DNA from 4 places in the Vibrio sp. EA2 genome. Region 1 is predicted to be linked to each of the others. Evidence: predicted binding sites of a transcription regulator. Region 1 holds the regulator's gene; each other region holds the start of a gene.
The links. Region 1 encodes PurR, which represses purine synthesis genes. Its sites were predicted from a motif close to TNANGNAAACGTTTNCNTNA; they were not measured.

Region 2: the regulator PurR is predicted to act here: its motif matches at 2,838-2,857, upstream of RXX31_RS05950 (phosphoribosylaminoimidazolesuccinocarboxamide synthase).
Region 3: the regulator PurR is predicted to act here: its motif matches at 3,566-3,585, upstream of purL (phosphoribosylformylglycinamidine synthase).
Region 4: the regulator PurR is predicted to act here: its motif matches at 1,942-1,961, upstream of guaB (IMP dehydrogenase).

Annotation. Positions count from the first base shown of each region.
Region 1 is NZ_JAWLID010000002.1:137,939-142,967, reverse strand. It holds gene elyC (envelope biogenesis factor ElyC) at 1-446, shown strand, start outside; gene torR (two-component system response regulator TorR) at 537-1,247, opposite strand; gene torD (molecular chaperone TorD) at 1,512-2,159, shown strand; gene purR (HTH-type transcriptional repressor PurR) at 2,590-3,594, shown strand; cyclic di-GMP riboswitch class I at 3,863-3,951, shown strand; gene RXX31_RS04965 (TfoX/Sxy family DNA transformation protein) at 4,068-4,658, shown strand; gene RXX31_RS04960 (TVP38/TMEM64 family protein) at 4,840-5,029, shown strand, end outside.
Region 2 is NZ_JAWLID010000002.1:363,734-368,762, forward strand. It holds gene RXX31_RS05945 (alkaline phosphatase D family protein) at 1-1,535, shown strand, start outside; gene RXX31_RS05950 (phosphoribosylaminoimidazolesuccinocarboxamide synthase) at 1,618-2,721, opposite strand; gene RXX31_RS05955 (SulA-like leucine-rich domain-containing protein) at 2,938-3,330, opposite strand; gene RXX31_RS05960 (hypothetical protein) at 3,697-3,882, opposite strand; gene RXX31_RS05965 (OmpA family protein) at 4,248-4,916, opposite strand.
Region 3 is NZ_JAWLID010000007.1:69,766-74,794, forward strand. It holds gene purL (phosphoribosylformylglycinamidine synthase) at 1-3,425, opposite strand, end outside; gene mltF (membrane-bound lytic murein transglycosylase MltF) at 3,724-5,029, shown strand, end outside.
Region 4 is NZ_JAWLID010000007.1:165,709-170,737, reverse strand. It holds gene RXX31_RS15735 (zinc ribbon domain-containing protein) at 277-501, shown strand; gene xseA (exodeoxyribonuclease VII large subunit) at 523-1,854, opposite strand; gene guaB (IMP dehydrogenase) at 2,089-3,555, shown strand; gene guaA (glutamine-hydrolyzing GMP synthase) at 3,655-5,029, shown strand, end outside.

The sequences.
Region 1 (5,029 bases):
GGATTTTACGTATGTATCCTGGGGCCAAATTAATTTTGTCTGGCTATGATGGTGGCTCTGAAATCAGCCATGCGCGTATGATGGCGAACGTGGCTCTGGCGCTCGGTGTGGCGAAATCCGATATTATTTTACTGGAAGATGCGAAAGATACCTGGGAAGAAGCTCGTCAGGCTGCAGCGTTTGTTCAGCAAAAGGAAATTGTTTTGGTTACCTCCGCCAGCCATATGAGCCGGGCGCTGTATGAATTTAACGCAGCAGGAATTAAACCCATCCCGGCGCCGACAAACTTCCTAGCCATCGAAGATGTTAATCAACCTTGGGACAAATACTCACCGAAAGCGCGTTACTTAGAGCAAACCGAATTATTCTGGCATGAGTATCTTGGCAGTATCTGGCAACGCTTGCGTGATACGGTAGGACAAACGCCGATGGTCGAGCCTCAATAGCGGATGCTTTGAGTGGATGACAGAAGGTCATTTAACGGAACAAAAAGGAGAGCAACGGCTCTCCTTTTTGTTGTGCTTGTGTTTTGAGTATTAATCACCAGCAAACATATAGCCTTCCCCATGAACGGTAACAAAGATTTGCGGGTTCTTAGGGTCAAATTCCATCTTCGCACGCATGCGTCTAATTAAGACGTCAATTGTGCGGTCATTTGGCGCATCCACACGATGGCTGATCATATTCAGAATTCGTTCCCGACTCAGCACCTGATTCGGGTACGAAGACAACGCAACCAATAGCTCGTACTCCGCCTTGGTCAGTTTGACCGGCTCACCGTTGCGGCTCAACGCTCGACGTTGAATATCAAACGTCCACTCGCCAAAACGGACAATATGCTGTTCGTTAGTTTCGTTCACTTTGTTTGAGCCATTGCGTGCATTCGAAATACGCCACAATAAGTTTTTAACGCGAACTAATAATTCTCTGAGTTCAAAAGGTTTGGTGACATAGTCGTCCGCCCCCATTTCCAGACCAACGATTTTGTCGATGCTATCCGTGCGTCCTGTCACTAATATGATACCAATATCCGATTGGCTACGTAATTCACGCGTAAGCATCAGGCCGTCTTCACCCGGCAAGTTAATATCCAACATGATAAGGTCAACGTCACCAGCTTGCAGCACTTCACGCATTTGCATGCCGCTTTCGGCCTCACTGACTGTGTACCCTTCATTTTGGAAATAACCCGCCAGCTTACTGCGAGTTACAACATCATCTTCTACGACTAATACGTGATAGCTCATTTACACCACTTTCTGTCATTTATTATTCGAGATGTATTCTATTCATAACTATTAACATTTCTAGTCATGGGCGGGCTAAAAAGCAAGATTTAATGATTTTGTTGATTCAAAACAAGCTTACTGAACCCTGTTAATAAATGGACATATTTCTCTATAAAACATCATAGTTATAGTTACTGCTGTTCATTTTAATTGATTACACTTAAGGGACATCTGAATTTGATTTTGTGGTGCCAGAAACAGAGCATCATTCAGGAGCCTAAAATGCAAGAAGTGAAAGCTTTTAATGAAAAACGCGCCGAGATCTACTGGTGGTTTTCTAGCTTATTCGCTAAAGAACTGACAGCCAAAGAATTGGAGGCTTACCATAGTGTCGAAATTCGTAGCTTTTTGGCGGGCTTAGGTGAAAATGAATCTCTCAAACCCGCAATTGATCGCCTTGTTGACGCGTTGAATCGCTTACAAGACCGTGAAGATGCGCAACTAGAGCTTGCTGCTGATTTTTGTGAGCTGTTCTTAAAGACAGAAAAGTACGGCGCACTTCCTTACGCTTCGATGTATATCGGCGAATCAGGTTTGCTCAATGACAAGCCAGCAGAAGAGATGGAAAGATTGATGGCGGAGTTTGGTGTCCAAGTTGACGACAGCCTGAAGGAACCCGCCGACCATTTAGCGGTAGAGCTCGACTTCTTAGGTAATATGATCATTCGCTCTAATGAGTTTGAACAAGAAAAACACATGGAAGAAGCCTTCCTAAAACAAAATGAATTCATCCAAGGCCAACTCATGTCCTGGTTACCACAGTTCGCACAAAAATGTCAGCAACTGGATGAATTTGGCTTCTATGCCAGTGTCTCGCAACTATTAATTGCATTTTGTAAACTGGACAGCGCTTACCTTCTTGGTGAATAATTGCCGCCTATTTTAGGGAGCCTGTCGATGAGGTTCCCTATATTTTATTCGTTAACGATTAAAATTGTTCCGAGCGCTCGCTTTTTAGCAATCAAAATGTGACTTCCGAGACACAAAACCATTGCTGAAATTATTGCCAGCCTGCCCGCATAGGGCTAAAATGTGAACGCAAACGATTAAATATGATTTTATGTAAACCGCTGAAATAAAGCGGTTTTTGTGTTTTCTTAATAGGTTGTTGACCTTTCTGCACTCAGTTGAAGAAAGTTGCTTTATCAACCGCTGTTGCTACTTACCCTCTACCGACTTCGGAGTAACCACTGCTAAACATACTCAGCGCCATTAATTTTGTTGCGCTAAGTTTACACAAGACACGCAGCACAAGGTTTAGTCCCTCGGTATATTAGTAGCTCGATACAGGACACCATTTATGGCCACTATAAAAGACGTCGCTCGATTAGCCGGCGTTTCTACCACAACAGTTTCGCACGTTATCAACAAAACGCGTTTTGTTGCAGAAGCAACGCAAGAAAAAGTAATGAAAGCTGTTGATGAGCTTAACTATGCACCAAGTGCGGTAGCTCGTAGCTTGAAATGTAACTCAACTCGGACTATCGGTATGTTGGTAACGCAATCTACCAACCTATTCTTCTCCGAAGTCATCGATGGTGTAGAGAGTTACTGTTACCGACAAGGCTACACACTAATCCTGTGTAACACTGGTGGTATCTATGAAAAGCAAAGAGATTACATCCGCATGCTCGCAGAAAAGCGTGTAGATGGCATTCTGGTGATGTGTTCCGACTTGACCGAAGAACTTAAACAAATGCTCGATCGCCATTCTGATATCCCAAAAGTTGTTATGGATTGGGGCCCAGAGAGCTCCCAAGCCGATAAAATTATGGACAACTCAGAAGAAGGTGGATATATCGCGACTAAGTACCTGATTGATAATGGTCATACCGATATTGCTTGCTTGAGTGGCCACTTTGAGAAACTCGCATGCCAAGAGCGTATCGCTGGATTCCGCCGCGCCATGGCAGAAGCGAATTTACCGGTAAACGAGGACTGGATTCTTGAAGGTAACTTTGAATGTGATACCGCTGTTTTGGTCGCAGACAAAATTACTGCCATGGAAAAACGTCCAACGGCCGTATTCTGTTTCAATGACACCATGGCGCTCGGTTTGATGAGCCGTTTACAACAAAATGGTATCAAGATTCCAGAAGAGATATCTGTCGTCGGTTACGACAACATCGAGTTGGCAGAGTATTTCTCGCCACCACTGACAACGATCCACCAACCGAAGCGGCGTGTCGGTAAAAATGCTTTTGAGATTCTACTTGAACGTATTAAAGACAAAGAGCACGAGAAACGCATTTTTGAAATGCAGCCAGAGTTGGTCATTCGAAATACGGTCAAAAAACTCAATTAATTACTAATAAGCGCTCGCCAGAGCGCTTATTTTTCACGTTAAAAATTATCTTTTTTCGTCGTTTGTGTTCACTACAATCAATAAACATTTTATAAGTTGCTGTTTTGTATAAACACGAGCTCCCTCACATAGCCTTACAACCTGTGCTCAGTCTTCAATCTCAATTATGAAACCACAACCATAATATAAGGGCGTTTTACTGAAGCAACATCACATTTTGATCTCTGAAACGTGATGTTAATTCAAGATAAAAAGTATTCTCTACGTGTCACGCACAGGGCAAACCATCCGAAAGGATGGGACGCAAAGCTTCCGGCCTTAACCATGTTTCTAATGGAAGGTAGCGGGGTTACCGATGGCAAATATGCGTATAATGAGTTTACTCTATAATGACATTGTTCCTGCATGTATTTGCTATTCTCTCGGACCTGACTTTTGGTGGCGTAATATTAATTACACCGAGATAACACATAATGGATAAACCGATACTCAAAGATTCTATGAAGCTATTTGAGGCACTTGGTACGATCAAGTCGCGCTCAATGTTTGGTGGCTTCGGACTTTTCGCTGATGAAACGATGTTTGCACTGGTTGTAAATGATCAACTTCATATACGAGCAGACCAACAAACTTCATCTAACTTCGAGAAGCAAGGACTAAAACCGTACGTTTATAAAAAACGTGGTTTTCCGGTCGTTACTAAATACTATGCGATTTCCAACGACTTATGGGAATCCAGTGAACGCTTGATAGAAGTCGCGAAGAAGTCTTTAGAACAAGCCAATTTAGAAAAAAAGCAACAAGCCAGTAGTAAACCTGACAGGTTAAAAGATCTGCCAAATTTACGACTAGCCACAGAACGAATGCTTAAGAAAGCTGGCATTAAATCAGTTGAACAACTTGAAGAAGCTGGCGCACTAGGTGCTTACAAGGCGATACGTGACTCGCACTCTGCAAAAGTAAGCATTGAGCTGCTGTGGGCTTTAGAAGGGGCAATAAATGGCACTCATTGGAGCGTCGTTCCCCAATCTCGCAGAGAAGAGCTAAAAAGTGCGCTTTCTTAACCAGCAGAGACAAATCTTTACGATGTATTTAAACCGCAGCTCTAGCCGCGGTTTTTTTTGAAATTTTTTCCGGCCTCAACCTGTCTATAAGTCTGTATATCAAATAATTGATAACGAGTACCCTATTTCTAATGGTATCTGTTAAATTCTTAGGGCAAGGCTGTCCTTCCGGAGTACAACAATGAATAAAAAACTGGTTTTTGGGTTGATACTGCTCTTAACGATAATTTTGTTAGCCGTTAACTTTAGCCAGTACTTCACTTTAGATAACGCCAAAGCGCAACAAGAAGCGCTCAACACCTATATTAGTGAAAGGTTTGTCGTTGCTATTACGCTCTATTTCATCGCTTATATCGCGATCACGGCGTTTT
Region 2 (5,029 bases), 230 kb from region 1:
AAACTCAAGTCATCATCTGGACACGTGTTACCACGGAAGCCGATTATGTCGATGTTACATGGCAAGTTGCATCAGATGAAGGCTTTTCAGATGTGGTGCAAAGTGGCGTGTTTACTACCGATACAAGCCGGGATTTTACCGTAAAAGTCGACGTACAAAACCTCAGTGCGAATTCGCATTATTATTATCGCTTTATGGTTGGTGAGGCGGTAAGTGGGATCGGAGAGACCAAAACCTTACCGGATGAGAGCATAGAGCAGGCATCTATGGCGGTTGTTTCATGCGCGAATTACCCGGCCGGGTATTTCAATGTCTATCGTGAAATTTTAAATCAGCATCAAGAGAGTGCATTTGATGCTGTGCTGCATTTAGGAGACTACATCTATGAATATGGTGCTGGTGGATATGCCAGTGAAGACGCGGAAGAATTAGACAGAGAATCAAGTAAAGGCACCGAGTGTATTACTTTAGATGACTACCGAAAGCGTTATGCACAGTACCGACAGGACCCTGATCTTCAAGCGTTGCATGCAAAGCTGCCAATGATTGCTGTTTGGGATGACCACGAGCTTGCAAATAATGCCTGGAAAGATGGCGCTGAAAACCATCAAGATGACGAAGGCAGTTTTTATGACCGAAGAGCAGCCGCAGCGGCCGCATGGACAGAGTGGCTGCCGGTTAGAGAGAATAGCTTCTCCAGCATGCTGATTTATCGACAATTCTCATTTGGTAACTTAGTGAATTTGATGATGCTCGATACTCGATTAGTGGGCCGAGATGAACCTTTGGACTATTTATCACTCAGTGACTTCAGTATGGAATCTATTGCGGGCTTGGTCGCAGAGTCTCGAAGTGCTGATAGAGAATTATTAGGCGATGAGCAGCTGGCCTGGATGATGAACGAACTGAACACGCAAAACGCAACGTGGAATGTTTTGGGGCAGCAAGTGTTGATGTCTCGTATGGAACTGCCCAGCTCAGTGATGCTGGCAATGTTTCAGTTGTTTGTGGCGACAGAGGAACAAAAAGCCGCAGCGCTGCTTGCGGTCAATTCAGCCATCATCAATTACCTTTCGGATCCTAGTTCAGATCCGGTACTTTTACCTTATAACCTTGATGCTTGGGACGGTTACTATGTGGACCGAGAGAAAGTCTATGCATTGTTGAATGCGAGTTCAGGTAAGTTCGTGTGTTTAGCTGGCGACACTCATAACTCATGGGCGAGTGAGTTGAAGGATGTAGCTAGTAATCCAGTCGGTGTGGAATTTGCGGCTGGCTCGGTAAGTTCTCCTGGTATCGAAGAGCTGTTAGGCCTGGACGCAGCGGTGATAGCTCAGATGGAAGTGGCTTTGCCACAGTTAGTATCAGAGTTGCAATGGGCAGATCTGAAACTGCGAGGGTTCATGCGTGTCACCTTTACACCCGATAAAGCGGAATCTACCTGGTATTTTGTTTCTACTGTTAAAGAGATGGAGTATCAGGTAACGATGAAATCAGCCTCGACAACCGATGGTGTGACGTTAGATATAAGTTAGTTTGGTTTGAAAGTAGATCGAAAAAAGTCCGCATTAATGCGGACTTTCTGTATTAATACACTTCAGTTGGTTATCGAACGTTTTAGTCGATTAACCCATACTCTTTGGCAAGAACGTCAATGATTTCGGCTTTAGGGTTTTCGCTTAACGTGATTGGTTTACCAGTAATTTTTTCTGCAATTCCAATGTAAGTCTTCGAAATATCAAGCAATGACTCAACCGGCAGTTCATTGTCACGAGCCAGCGCTTCACGCTCAGGCATACGCTCTTTGTTTAGCAAGATATCTGGGTCAGGGAAGTGGTTCAAAAGGAACTGACGGAAGCCTTCTTTTGAGTTTTCAACAATGTTGCCTGCCTGGTACTCTTTTGCATCCCAAATGCGAGAAGAGTCTGGTGTGCCCACTTCATCCATGTAGATCAGTTTTTCGTTACCAGCGGCGTCGTGGACGTAACCGAATTCAAACTTGGTATCGACGAAGATTTGATCAATCGCTTCCAGCGCGTTACTGATAACGTTAAAGCCTTCTTTAAGTAACTTTTCGTAAAGCGCGATGTCTTCTGCGCTAGAGAAGTTAAATGCTTCAAAGTTATCGACGATATTCTGGCGAGTGATGTTAACGTCATCCGCTTCTGGTACGCCAGGGATGCCGGTTAAAATGCCTTTTGTAGAAGGTGTCATCAATAACTCAGGAAGCGCTTTGTCTTTTTCCAAACCTTCAGGAAGCTGAATGCCACAGAACTCGCGTTCACCATTTGCGTATGCTCGCCACATAGAACCTGTGATGTACTTACGGCAAATCGCTTCAATTTTAACCGGTTTCGCTTTCTGTACGATCCAAACGAACGGGTGAGGAATATCTAGGATGTGGCTGTCAGCCAGGCCATTGTCTTTAAATAGCTTGAACCATTGGTTCGAGATGGCGTTTAACGCGGCGCCTTTGCCAGGCACACCTTTCAGACCGCCTTCACCGTGCCAAATGCAATCAAAAGCAGAAATACGGTCGCTGATCACCATGATCGCCAGAGGCGCGTCTGGAGCAACATCGTATCCTTTTTCTTTGATCAGGCGGGCGCTGTCTTCTTCAGTTAACCAGTAAACTGAACGAACTTTACCGCTGTGAACGGGTTTTTGGGTGCGAATTGGCAGGTCGTCATTGACGGCAAGTACTTGATTAGCAAGGCTCATTGCGACATTCCTATCATCTTAATCAAACGTCATAAAGAGAAGATATTCAGCTAACGTAAGTCGCTGAATAAATCGAATGTGGGCATCATACCAGAACTATTTTAACTCGCCAGAGAAAAAGCAAACGTTTGCCTGATTTATTAATTCTCTAAGTCGAAGGTAAAAAAATGCCCCCTATAAAGGAGGCGAGATGCAGGATGGATAACGTCGATCTTGTTAGTGATACTGGTTTACTCTGCCTTCGACGAAAAAGACTTCACACTGATAACGCTGGCCAATGTCTCGCAACATGGATTGATTCATAGGTGCTATGTCAGTTGAGGCAACAACCGCACTCGCGTTACCTGAACGAATTGCTTTAACCACAATTTCAACTTCAGAAAGTTGTTGGGATGGCTTCATTTGAATTACGTTTTTACAACAAATATTGGAAGCAGTGAGCTGATCAAAGTTGGGACGAGGACACTCGGAAGTAAATAAGATCCATTGTTTCTGCTGAGACAGAACAGCCAATTTAGAAAGAAGCTGATCAGAAACGTCCATAGGCTGAGTAGCTTGTGCCAGTACATTGTAACGAGAGTATGTTTGATTTTGACCGTGTAACTGCATCTTACTGTTCCTTTATACATGCTGTATGTGTATACAGTAGTTTGTTTTATGGAACTGATCAACTGATTTTTATGCTTATAGTGGCAAGTTATTTTCGGGTGTTTGTCTAGTTTTGTTATTAACTATATGAATTTGTTGGTTTAATTATTTTGTTGATATGTTTGATACGGCTTGTAAAGTGTGAAGTGAATAACAGTACTAGCTTTGTATTGAGGTAAAAAACTACTGTATATACAGTGAACGTGGTCAGTTTTATACAGTGCTTTTAGGGGGGACGTTGGGTGTCAAAGGCTATGGAGAAGGGTAGATAGCAAAAAAGCGCCTTGGAGGCGCCTTTAGAAATCAGTTCTGTTGATTTGAGTTATCTCAGCTCGCACGTTGAGTATTGCGCTCACGCATCTGCATTTCACCTTGGTTAAATAGGCGTACATCGATTTTTGCCATATCGTAACAAGATTTACATGAGTGATGATGTTTACCATCTAAATAGTCATGTCGCGTGATAAGAGCTGGTTTTTTACACCAATCACAGGTGCCTTCTTCAGTGAACATTGATTTTTCTCCCCACCTAGAAAAATTAGAGTCTTTAGGTGTTATTTTTCGCAGCGCATTATGACACAAGTAAGTGGGTTAAGTTAAATATCTGTTAATGGTTTTGAGAGGGAAATCGATTGCAACGAACTGTTTATAGGGCCTGAAGAGTTGTGGCTTCTAACTACTTTCTAGTTTTTACGGTTTTGTAACATTTTGTGTAATTATTCTAGAAGTCTGATTGAGGTGTTTGAACTCTGCCTGAAAAACAAGTGCTTAAGGTAAAGCAAAAATAAGGGGTTTGAGAGAGGTTGATATGTCAGGCCTAGATGTGTTTCTAGGCCTGTGCCGGTAATTATTGTTAATTACCTTGTAATGTAATCCAATTACTTCAGAGGCAAGATTTGAATTTCGACACGGCGGTTACACGCGCGGCCTTCTGTCGTTTGGTTGGAGCAAAGTGGGTTACGTTCACCATAACCGCGCGCAATTGCACGACCAGGAGCAACATTTTGTTGTACTAGGAACTGACGCACAGATTCTGCGCGATTTTCCGATAGTGACTGGTTGTACGAATCACTACCAGTGCTGTCAGTGTAACCATCAATCACAAGGCTGGTATCTGGGTACTCAACTAGGATACGTGCGACACCACGAAGCGTGTTGTGGATACCGTAATCAAGTTGGTAAGAATCGGTAGCAAAACCGATGCCGTTTTCCATACGAAGCAGAAGCTGGTTTTCACCAACACGTTGTACTTGTACACCAGAATTCATTAACTCTTTGCGTAGTGCCGCTTCTTGCTGGTCGAAGTAGTAACCGGCACCCGCACCAGTTGCACCACCTGCAGCTGCGCCAATTAAGGCACGTTGACGACGCTCTTTAGCATTATCACCCGTCGCTAACCCGATTGCAGCACCAGCGACCGCACCTGTGATGGCACCGATAGTCGTGGAGTTAGTTTCGTATTCACCTGTAGTGGCGTTTTGACGTTGAGTGGCTTGACAGCCTGTAAGAGCAAGCACTAGGGCAAGTGCGATAGACAGCTTTTTCAAGGGAAAATCTCCATATAAAAATTGAGGCGAAACGCTGCTTTATAAAATTAGACTTAAATTATTAATCAGTCGTTATCGATCTTTGTTAGCTGAAGGTAAGATGGAAGCAGAAA
Region 3 (5,029 bases), on a different contig from region 1:
CACACACCTAGAGAGAAAGTCTCTTCGCGGTTGAAGAACGCTTGGAACTGCTCTCGAGCTTGTGCGTTAAACAGGATAGACTTCGCCCAACCTTCGCCCGCACCGAGTACGTCACCGTAAGAGAAGCCACCACAAGCCACAAGACCTTGGTACTCATCCAGTACCGCTTGACCTGTCAGAACATCGCTCATGTGGATGTCGGTTGCTTCAAAACCAGCACGATCAAACGCCGCCGCCATCTCAACGTGAGAGTTAACACCTTGCTCACGAAGAATTGCCATCTTAGGTTTCGCGCCTTTTGCAATGTAAGGTGCTGCGATATCTTCGTTAACATCAAAGCTTAGTGATACGTTCAGACCTGGATCTGAGTTATCTTTCTTCGCTTCAAATTCTTGGTCTGCACACGCTGGGTTATCACGTAGAGCCTGCATTTTGTGCGTCGTTTCTGCCCAGATAACACGAAGGTCGGTACGAGAACGCTCAAGCACAACTGCATCACCAGAAGTGATAACAAAGTTATCAGAAGCTTCAACAGAGCCAATCACGTGTGAGCATGCTTGCAGACCATTCGCTGACAGCGTTGCCAATACTGAGTCCAGATCTTCGTTCTTAACCTGAATAACTGCACCCAGCTCTTCGTTAAATAGAACTGCTAGTGCATCGTCGCCCAGACCTTCGATGTTCGCTTTCACACCACAGTGACCCGCGAATGCCATCTCAGCAAGAGTAACGAATAGACCGCCGTCACCTTTATCGTGGTAAGCAACAAGCTTGTCATCACGAACCAGTGTTTGCATTGCATCGAAGAAGCCTTTTAGCTGCTCTGCGTTGTCTACGTCTGCAGGCTTGTCACCAAGTTGCTTGTAAACCTGTGCCAGTGCTGTTGCACCCAGACGGTTTTTGCCGTTACCCAGGTCAACAAGAACAAGTGAAGATTCGCCTAGTCCTTCCAAGGTATCAGGTGTACGAAGCTGAGGCGTTACTGTCTTACGCACGTCTTCTACACGGCCAAACGCAGTGATAACAAGTGATAGCGGTGAAGTGACTTCTTTGCTCTCGCCGTTATCTTCCCACTTGGTCTTCATTGACATTGAGTCTTTACCAACTGGAATTGTCAGACCAAGCGCTGGACATAGCTCTTCACCCACCGCTTTCACTGCTTCGTAAAGACCTGCATCTTCACCTGGGTGGCCTGCTGGAGACATCCAGTTAGCAGACAGTTTAATGTGTTTGATATCACCGATGTCAGTCGCAGCAATGTTAGTCAGAGACTCACCTACCGCCAGACGAGCAGACGCGCCGAAGTCTAGTAGAGCAACCGGAGTACGCTCACCCATCGACATCGCTTCACCGTGGTATGTGTCGTAACTTGCCGCCGTAACTGCACAGTTCGCTACAGGAACCTGCCAAGGACCAACCATCTGGTCACGAGCGACCAAACCTGTTACTGAGCGGTCACCGATAGTAATCAGGAACGTTTTCTCAGCAACCGTTGGAAGACGAAGTACGCGATCTGCCGCTTCGTTGATTTCAATACCGTCACGTGTAATCGCTGGGCTATCTACTTTCAATGTCGTTGCTTCACGGTGCATCTTCGGTGTTTTACCAAGCAAGATATCCATTGGCATATCAATTGGCGTATTGTCGAAGTGAGAGTCTTCTAGTGTCAGATGACGTTCTTCTGTTGCCACACCAACCACTGCGTAAGGTGCACGCTCACGCTTACAGATTGCATCGAATGCTTCCATATGTTCTGGCGCAACTGCAAGAACGTAACGTTCCTGAGATTCGTTACACCAGATTTCCAGCGGGCTCATGCTCAATTCATCATTTGGTACATCACGTAGCTGGAACTTACCGCCACGCTCGCCGTCGTCACAAAGCTCAGGAAGTGCGTTAGAGATACCGCCCGCGCCCACATCGTGGATAAATGCGATTGGGTTCTCTTCACCTAACTGCCAACAACGGTCGATAACTTCCTGACAACGACGTTCCATCTCTGGGTTTTCACGCTGTACTGAAGCAAAATCCAGGTCTTCTGCAGACTGACCAGACGCCATTGAAGATGCAGCACCGCCACCAAGGCCGATGTTCATTGCCGGACCACCAAGTACGATTAGGCTTGCACCAACTGGAATCTCTTTCTTCTGTACGTGTTCGTCACGGATATTACCCATACCACCAGCAATCATGATTGGCTTGTGGTAACCACGAATTTCTTCACCCGCGTGGGAAGTCACTTTCTCTTCGTAGGTGCGGAAGTAGCCTAATAGGTTTGGACGACCAAATTCGTTGTTGAATGCTGCGCCACCCAGAGGGCCTTCAAGCATGATGTCCAGTGCGTTTACGATACGACCAGGCTTGCCAAAGTCGGTTTCCCAAGGCTGTTCAAAGCCAGGGATACGTAAGTTAGACGTTGTGAAACCAACCAGACCCGCTTTTGGTTTACCACCGATACCGGTCGCGCCTTCGTCACGGATTTCACCACCAGAACCGGTTGATGCGCCTGGCCATGGAGAGATAGCCGTTGGGTGGTTGTGCGTCTCTACCTTCATCAAGATGTGCGCATCTTCATGGTGGTAAGTGTATTGACGAGATTTAGGATCTGGGAAGAAACGACCCACTTTAGAACCTGTCATTACTGCTGCGTTATCTTTGTAAGCAGACAGAACGTGGTCTGGCGTCGTTTCAAATGTGTTTTTGATCATCTTAAACAGAGACTTCTCTTGGTCTACGCCATCGATAGTCCAGTCTGCATTAAAGATCTTGTGACGACAGTGCTCTGAGTTCGCCTGCGCAAACATCATTAGCTCAATGTCGTTTGGATTACGACCTAACTTAGTGAAGTTCTCTACTAAGTAATCAATTTCATCTTCTGCTAGCGCCAAGCCAAGTGAAACGTTTGCTTCTTCAAGCGCAAGACGACCACCAGCCAGGATATCAACGTGTGCCACTGGAGCTGGCTCTGCCACAGTAAATAGTGCAGAAGCGGCTTCAAGTTCAGTAAACACCGTTTCCATCATGCGATCGTGAATTAAAGCTTTTACTGTGTTGATTTGAGCATCAGACAGTGTCACTGAGGTTTCTACGTAGTACGCTGTACCACGTTCTAGACGTTTAACTTTGTCCAGACCACAGTTGATAGCAATATCGGTAGACTTAGAAGACCAAGGCGAAATAGTGCCAGGACGAGGCGTAACAAGAAGTAGAAGACCTTCAGGCTCGTGCTCTTCGATCGTTGGACCGTAAGTCAGCAACTTTTCAAGCTTTTCTAACTCTTGGTTATCAAGGTCAGATTTTAGATCCGCAAAGTGCATAAACTCGGCGTAAATGCCGGTTACAGGCAGATTTTGTTCACGACAAAGTTCCAATAGTTTATTAACACGGAACTCAGAAAGAGCTGGGGAGCCACGCAAAATTCTCATGTGCTTAGGTCTCTTATGCAATTGATTAAGGTGATATTGGAATAAATTCAGCCACTTAGGCTTGACAACCCGAACTTATACCGATTCCACCTCTCCTTTGCGAGCGCATTATATAGTAATTGTTTTTGTGATGTAACACCAAAAGCAACCGTTTGCGTCAATTTTTTCTTCAAATTTGAATTATCGCCAAAATGTCGATAAAACACGCAATGTCGCACTCTATCTATGCGATTCCCTTTGCCCCACCACTTCCCTTTGATATAAAGGACGATAGAAATTTTTCGAGAAGTACCAATTAATGCAAATTAGCCAGTTCAACCGACTTAAGCGCAGCGTCTTACTTTTCGCATCTGTGCTACTACTTTCTGCCTGCCAAATTGAGTCGGCACCAAAAAGTGAATTCCAGAAAATCCAGGAACGTGGCGTTCTTCGAGTTGGTACACTTAACAACCAACTATCTTACTACATTGGCCCCGATGGCCCCGCAGGCTTGGATTATGAGCTTGCTCGTCAATTCGCTGAAGAACTCGGCGTAAAACTTGAGATCAAACCCGCTTTCCGTCAAGCCGACCTTTTTCCGGCACTCAAGAAAGGCGACATTGATATTATAGCGACGGGGTTGAACCAGACTTCTCAAGCGGTAAAGCGTTTTCGACCAGGTCCAGCTTACTACTATGTCAGCCAGCAAGTCGTGTATAAAAAAGGGCAACTTCGTCCTCGTAGTCTTAAGCGCTTAATCAAGTATCAAGCGAGCCAAGTCGAGGACACAGAAGATAAAAGTGCGGCGGCAGGTACACTTCAAATCGTCGAACAGTCACAATATGTTCCGACACTGACGGCATTAAAAAAACAGTACCCTGAGTTACAGTTTGAAATCGTCGGTGATGCCGACACTAGTGATTTGCTGAAAAGTGTTTCTACAGGCGATCTGCGCTTTACCGTAACTGACTCCGTTGAATTGTCACTGGCTCAGCGCCTCTATCCTGATCTGGCTTTGGCTTTTGAGCTAACAGAAGACCAACCTGTATCTTGGTTTACTCGTCGTTCAGAGGACGAAAGCTTGTACGCAATGCTGATTGAGTTCTTTGGTAACATCAAGCAATCGGGTGAACTGGCCTCGCTGGAAGAAAAATACATTGGACATATCGAAGCCTTCGATTATGTGGATACTCGTGCCTTCATTCGAGCTCTGGATGACAAACTTCCTAAGTGGTCACCCCTATTCCAAAAATACAGTGAAGAGTTTGATTGGCGCTTAATTGCCGCTTTGGCTTATCAAGAGTCTCATTGGAAACCAAAAGCTAAGTCACCAACCGGTGTACGCGGCATGATGATGCTCACGTTACCAACAGCAAAAAGCGTCGGCGTAACCAACCGTCTCGATCCTGAGCAGTCTATCCGTGGTGGTGTGGAATACCTGCGTCGCATTGTTGCTCGCGTACCCGAAACGATCAGCGATCACGAAAAAATTTGGTTCGCACTTGCTTCCTATAACATTGGTTATGGTCATATGTTGGACGCTCGACGACTAACGAAAGCTCAAGGGGGCGATCCAAATGCCTGGGCAGATGTAAAAGACAGACTGCCTCTACTGCGTCAAAAAC
Region 4 (5,029 bases), on a different contig from region 1:
TATATTTTGTTTTTTAATCTTTCATGTGTGGAGTTTTTGTCTGCTTTAAATTGGAATGCAGAATATGTAACTTATGCTTTCGGTGTGTGGTTATATAAATATTCTTTTAAGGGGTGATCGCTGATCAAGTGGGTAATATCCGAAGATCAGAGTAAGATCTTTATTAGGCCGTACTGATGACGCACAATTCGCTGTTTCCAATACAGTGATTTTGATCAAGGTTTGCGCTGGGAATTTGTGAATACTGGCAAAAAGAAAACTGAAAGGTAAAGACGTATGCAGCAGAACATCTGTCCGACTTGTGACGTTGAATTAGAATGGACGGGTCAGTATCACTGTAATCAGTGTGACTCAGATTTCAAAAAGGTAGGGTTCTGTCCCGATTGTGACGCAGAACTGGAAAAGCTCCAGGCTTGTGGGGCTGCGAATTACTTTTGTAATACGTGTAATGAACTCAAATCAAAATCTCGAGTTCGATTTGAGTTTCAAAAGATCAACTAACTACACTCGCTCACTACTCAGTTAGTTAACCGTAGAGCGTATCTCACCATTTGCCAAACGGGTGACAAGTTGGTCGCCCGTTTTCACATCTTCAGCTTGTGTAATCACCTTGCCTTGCTCCGTTTGCGTGATTGAGTAACCACGTTTGAGTGTGGCAAGTGGGCTAACCGTATCCAGTTTTTCTGCTGCCATCGCTAATTCGTGACGCATCGTCAGTAATTTGCGATCCATAGCATCGAGTAGCTTCTGTTCTGCTCGCTCAAGTTTCGATTTTTGCTGTGTAAGGCGTTTGACTGGGGAGTTCAGCTGCAGACGATATTGTTTACGTTCAACTGCTTGTTGGCGAACACTGATGAAACGCTGCATCGCTCTTTGCAGGCGCATATCCAACTCATCAAGTTGTTGAGACTGACGCTGTAACTGATAACTTGGATGCTGACGTTCTAAACGGTGTAGCAGTTGTGCTGCTTGCTGTTTTTGCTGCGCTAAATAGTAACGCAGAGCGCTTGCCAGTTTATGCTGACGAGCAACAAGCGTTTGATCTTTATGACTGTTATCTCGGCTTACCAGCTCTGCAGCTGCGGAAGGCGTTGGTGCACGCACGTCAGCGACAAAGTCGGCAATTGTCACGTCTATTTCGTGCCCTACCGCGCTAATGATCGGGATTTGACTTGCCGCGATAGTGCGCGCAAGGATCTCGTTGTTAAAGCACCATAAATCTTCTAACGAACCACCACCACGGCCAACAATTAACACATCACATTCGTTGCGACTGTTGGCACGACCAATTGCTTGAGCGATTTCAATGGCTGCTGAATCTCCCTGAACCGTAGTCGGATAGATCACGACCGGAAGAGATGGGTCTCGACGCTTAAGTACATCAAGAATATCGTGCAATGCAGCACCGGTTTTGGAGGTGATGACGCCGACGCATTTTGGGTGCTCAGGTAGGGGGTGTTTACTGGTTTGAGCAAATAGCCCTTCCGACGCTAGCTTCATCTTGAGCGCTTCAAACTCTTGCTGCAGTCGTCCATCGCCTTCAGGCTGCATACTTTCGATGATGAGTTGGTAGTCACCTCGTGGCTCATAAAGAGATAGGCGCGCTTTTACCAATACTTGATTACCATTTGCGGGCTTGAACGTTACACGACGGTTATTGCCACGGAACATGGCGCATTTTACTTGAGCACGAGAGTCTTTAAGCGTTAAGTACCAATGACCAGAGACGGGCGCTGAGAAGTTTGAGATCTCTCCGACAAGCCAGACGATCCCCATTTCATTTTCCAACAGTAGACGGACTTCTGCATTAAGACGGGAAACGGTGAAAATGTTTTGATTGGTCTGGGAGAGCACAGCTAATCTCGTAGACGTGAGTATGGAAATTAGCGGAAATATAATACATAGCAAGGGGGGGATTGCAAGAAAAAAATGAAAAAACTTGTAGTCAAGCGATTGCGTTGAACGTATAATCCGTCCGCAATATCTAATCCAAATGTAGCTCGTCACCAAAGACAGTTACCCTCATTATGCGAAACGATGAGACTTTGGATTGCTTTTTTTTACTCCTCTAATTGTGAGATATTGCAAATGCTAAGAATTGCCAAAGAAGCGCTGACATTCGACGACGTACTGCTAGTGCCAGCACACTCCACCGTTCTCCCAAACACAGCTGATCTTCGCACTCAGCTAACAAAAAATATTGCTCTGAATATTCCAATGATTTCTGCGTCTATGGATACCGTGACGGAAGCTCGTCTCGCTATTGCACTTGCGCAGGAAGGTGGCATTGGCTTTATCCACAAAAACATGTCTATTGAGCAGCAGGCAGCTGAAGTTCGTAAAGTTAAGAAGTTCGAGTCTGGCGTTGTTACAGACCCAGTGACAGTAAACCCTGACGAAACCATCGCTGACGTAGTCGCTTTGACTGAAAAGCACGGCTTTGCTGGCTTCCCTGTAGTCACTGAACACAATGAACTTGTTGGTATCATCACTGGCCGTGACGTTCGTTTTGTTACTGACCTTTCTAAGAAAGTGTCGTCAGTTATGACGCCAAAAGAAAAATTGGCAGCAGTAGAAGAAGGTGCGACACGTGAAGAAGTGCAAGAAAAGATGCACGAAGCGCGTGTAGAGAAAGTACTGGTTGTGAATGATGATTTCAAACTGACTGGTATGATCACAGCGAAAGACTTCCACAAAGCAGAACGTAAGCCAAACGCATGTAAAGATGAACGTGGTCGTCTACGCGTTGGTGCAGCCGTTGGTGCTGGTGCAGGTAACGAAGAGCGTGTTGCTGCGCTTGTTGCCGCAGGCGTAGACGTTCTACTTATCGACTCATCACACGGTCACTCTGAAGGTGTTCTGACTCGTATCCGCGAAACGCGCGAAGCTTACCCAGATCTAGAAATCATTGGCGGTAACGTTGCTACAGGTGCTGGTGCTAAAGCACTTATCGAAGCTGGTGTAAGCGCAGTAAAAGTAGGTATCGGCCCTGGTTCTATCTGTACGACTCGTATCGTAACGGGTGTTGGTGTTCCTCAAATTACCGCTATCGCAGATGCAACTGAAGTTGCTAACCAATACGGCATTCCAGTTATCGCAGACGGCGGTATCCGTTTCTCTGGTGATATCTGTAAAGCAATCGTAGCTGGCGCGTCATGTGTGATGGTTGGTTCTATGTTTGCTGGTACGGAAGAAGCTCCGGGTGAAGTGATTCTATACAACGGTCGTTCTTACAAATCATACCGTGGTATGGGTTCTTTGGGCGCAATGTCTCAAGGTTCTTCTGATCGTTACTTCCAGTCTGACAACGCTGCAGACAAGCTTGTACCAGAAGGCATCGAAGGTCGTATCGCATACAAAGGTCGCCTAAAAGAGATCGTACACCAGCAAATGGGTGGTCTACGTTCAAGCATGGGTCTAACGGGTTCTGCAACTATCGAAGATATGCGTACTAAAGCTGAATTTGTACGTATCTCTGGTGCGGGTATGCAAGAGTCTCATGTACACGACGTTCAGATTACTAAGGAAGCGCCAAACTACCGTTTAGGTAACTAATTGCCTAGCGTAAACGTTTGCTTTTTCCTTGAAGCATTAATAAGAGGCGAGTACACTCGCCTCGGTTTTAATCACTTAGCCTAAAAAAGACTGCTCAAAATGACTAAAAATATCCATGACCAACGTATTCTGATCTTGGACTTCGGTTCTCAGTACACTCAATTAGTTGCTCGTCGCGTACGTGAAATCGGCGTTTACTGTGAACTATGGAGCTGGGATGTAGAAGAAGCGGATATTCGCGAATTCAACCCAGATGGCATCATCCTATCTGGTGGTCCTGAAAGTGTAACGGAAGAAAACTCTCCACGCGCACCTCAATACGTATTTGACTCAGGTGTTCCTGTTTTTGGTGTATGTTACGGCATGCAGACCATGGCAGAGCAGCTAGGTGGTAAAGTAGCAGGCTCTAACGAGCGTGAGTTTGGCTACGCTCAAGTTAAAGTTTCTGGCGAATCTGCACTGTTTAAAGATCTAGAAGCGATTCAAGATGTTTGGATGAGCCACGGTGATAAAGTAGTAGAAATTCCAGCAGACTTCGTAAAAGTAGGTGAGACGGAAACGTGTCCTTACGCTGCGATGGCGAACGAAGAGAAGAAATACTACGGCGTTCAGTTCCACCCAGAAGTAACGCACACTAAACAAGGTCTACAAATGCTAGAGAACTTTGTTCTTGGCGTATGTGGTTGTGAGCGTCTATGGACCTCTGAGTCTATCATCGAAGATGCTGTTGCTCGCATTAAAGAGCAAGTGGGTGACGACGAAGTGATCCTAGGTCTTTCTGGTGGTGTGGATTCATCAGTGGTTGCTATGCTGGTTCACCGCGCGATTGGCGACAAGCTAACGTGTGTATTCGTTGACAACGGCCTGCTTCGTCTAAACGAAGGTCAGCAAGTAATGGATATGTTTGGCGACAAGTTCGGCCTAAACATTATCAAAATTGATGCAGAAGATCGTTTCCTTGAAGCGCTAAAAGGCAAGTCTGACCCAGAAGAAAAACGTAAGACTATCGGCCACGTGTTCGTAGACGTATTCGATGAAGAGTCGAAGAAACTGGCTAACGCAAAATGGCTAGCGCAGGGTACTATCTACCCAGACGTTATCGAATCAGCGGCTTCTAAGACAGGTAAAGCGCACGTGATCAAATCACACCACAACGTGGGCGGTCTGCCAGAAGATATGGAAATGGGTCTGGTTGAGCCATTACGTGAGCTATTCAAAGATGAAGTACGTAAAATTGGTTTAGAGCTTGGTCTGCCTTACAACATGCTTTACCGCCATCCGTTCCCGGGTCCTGGTCTGGGGGTTCGTGTTCTTGGCGAGATCAAGAAAGAGTACTGTGACTTGCTACGTCGTGCAGACGCTATCTTTATCGAAGAGCTACACGCAGCAGACTTATACAACAAAGTTTCTCAAGCATTTACCGTATTCCTACCAGTTCGCTCTGTTGGTGTTATGGGCGATGGCCGTAAGTACG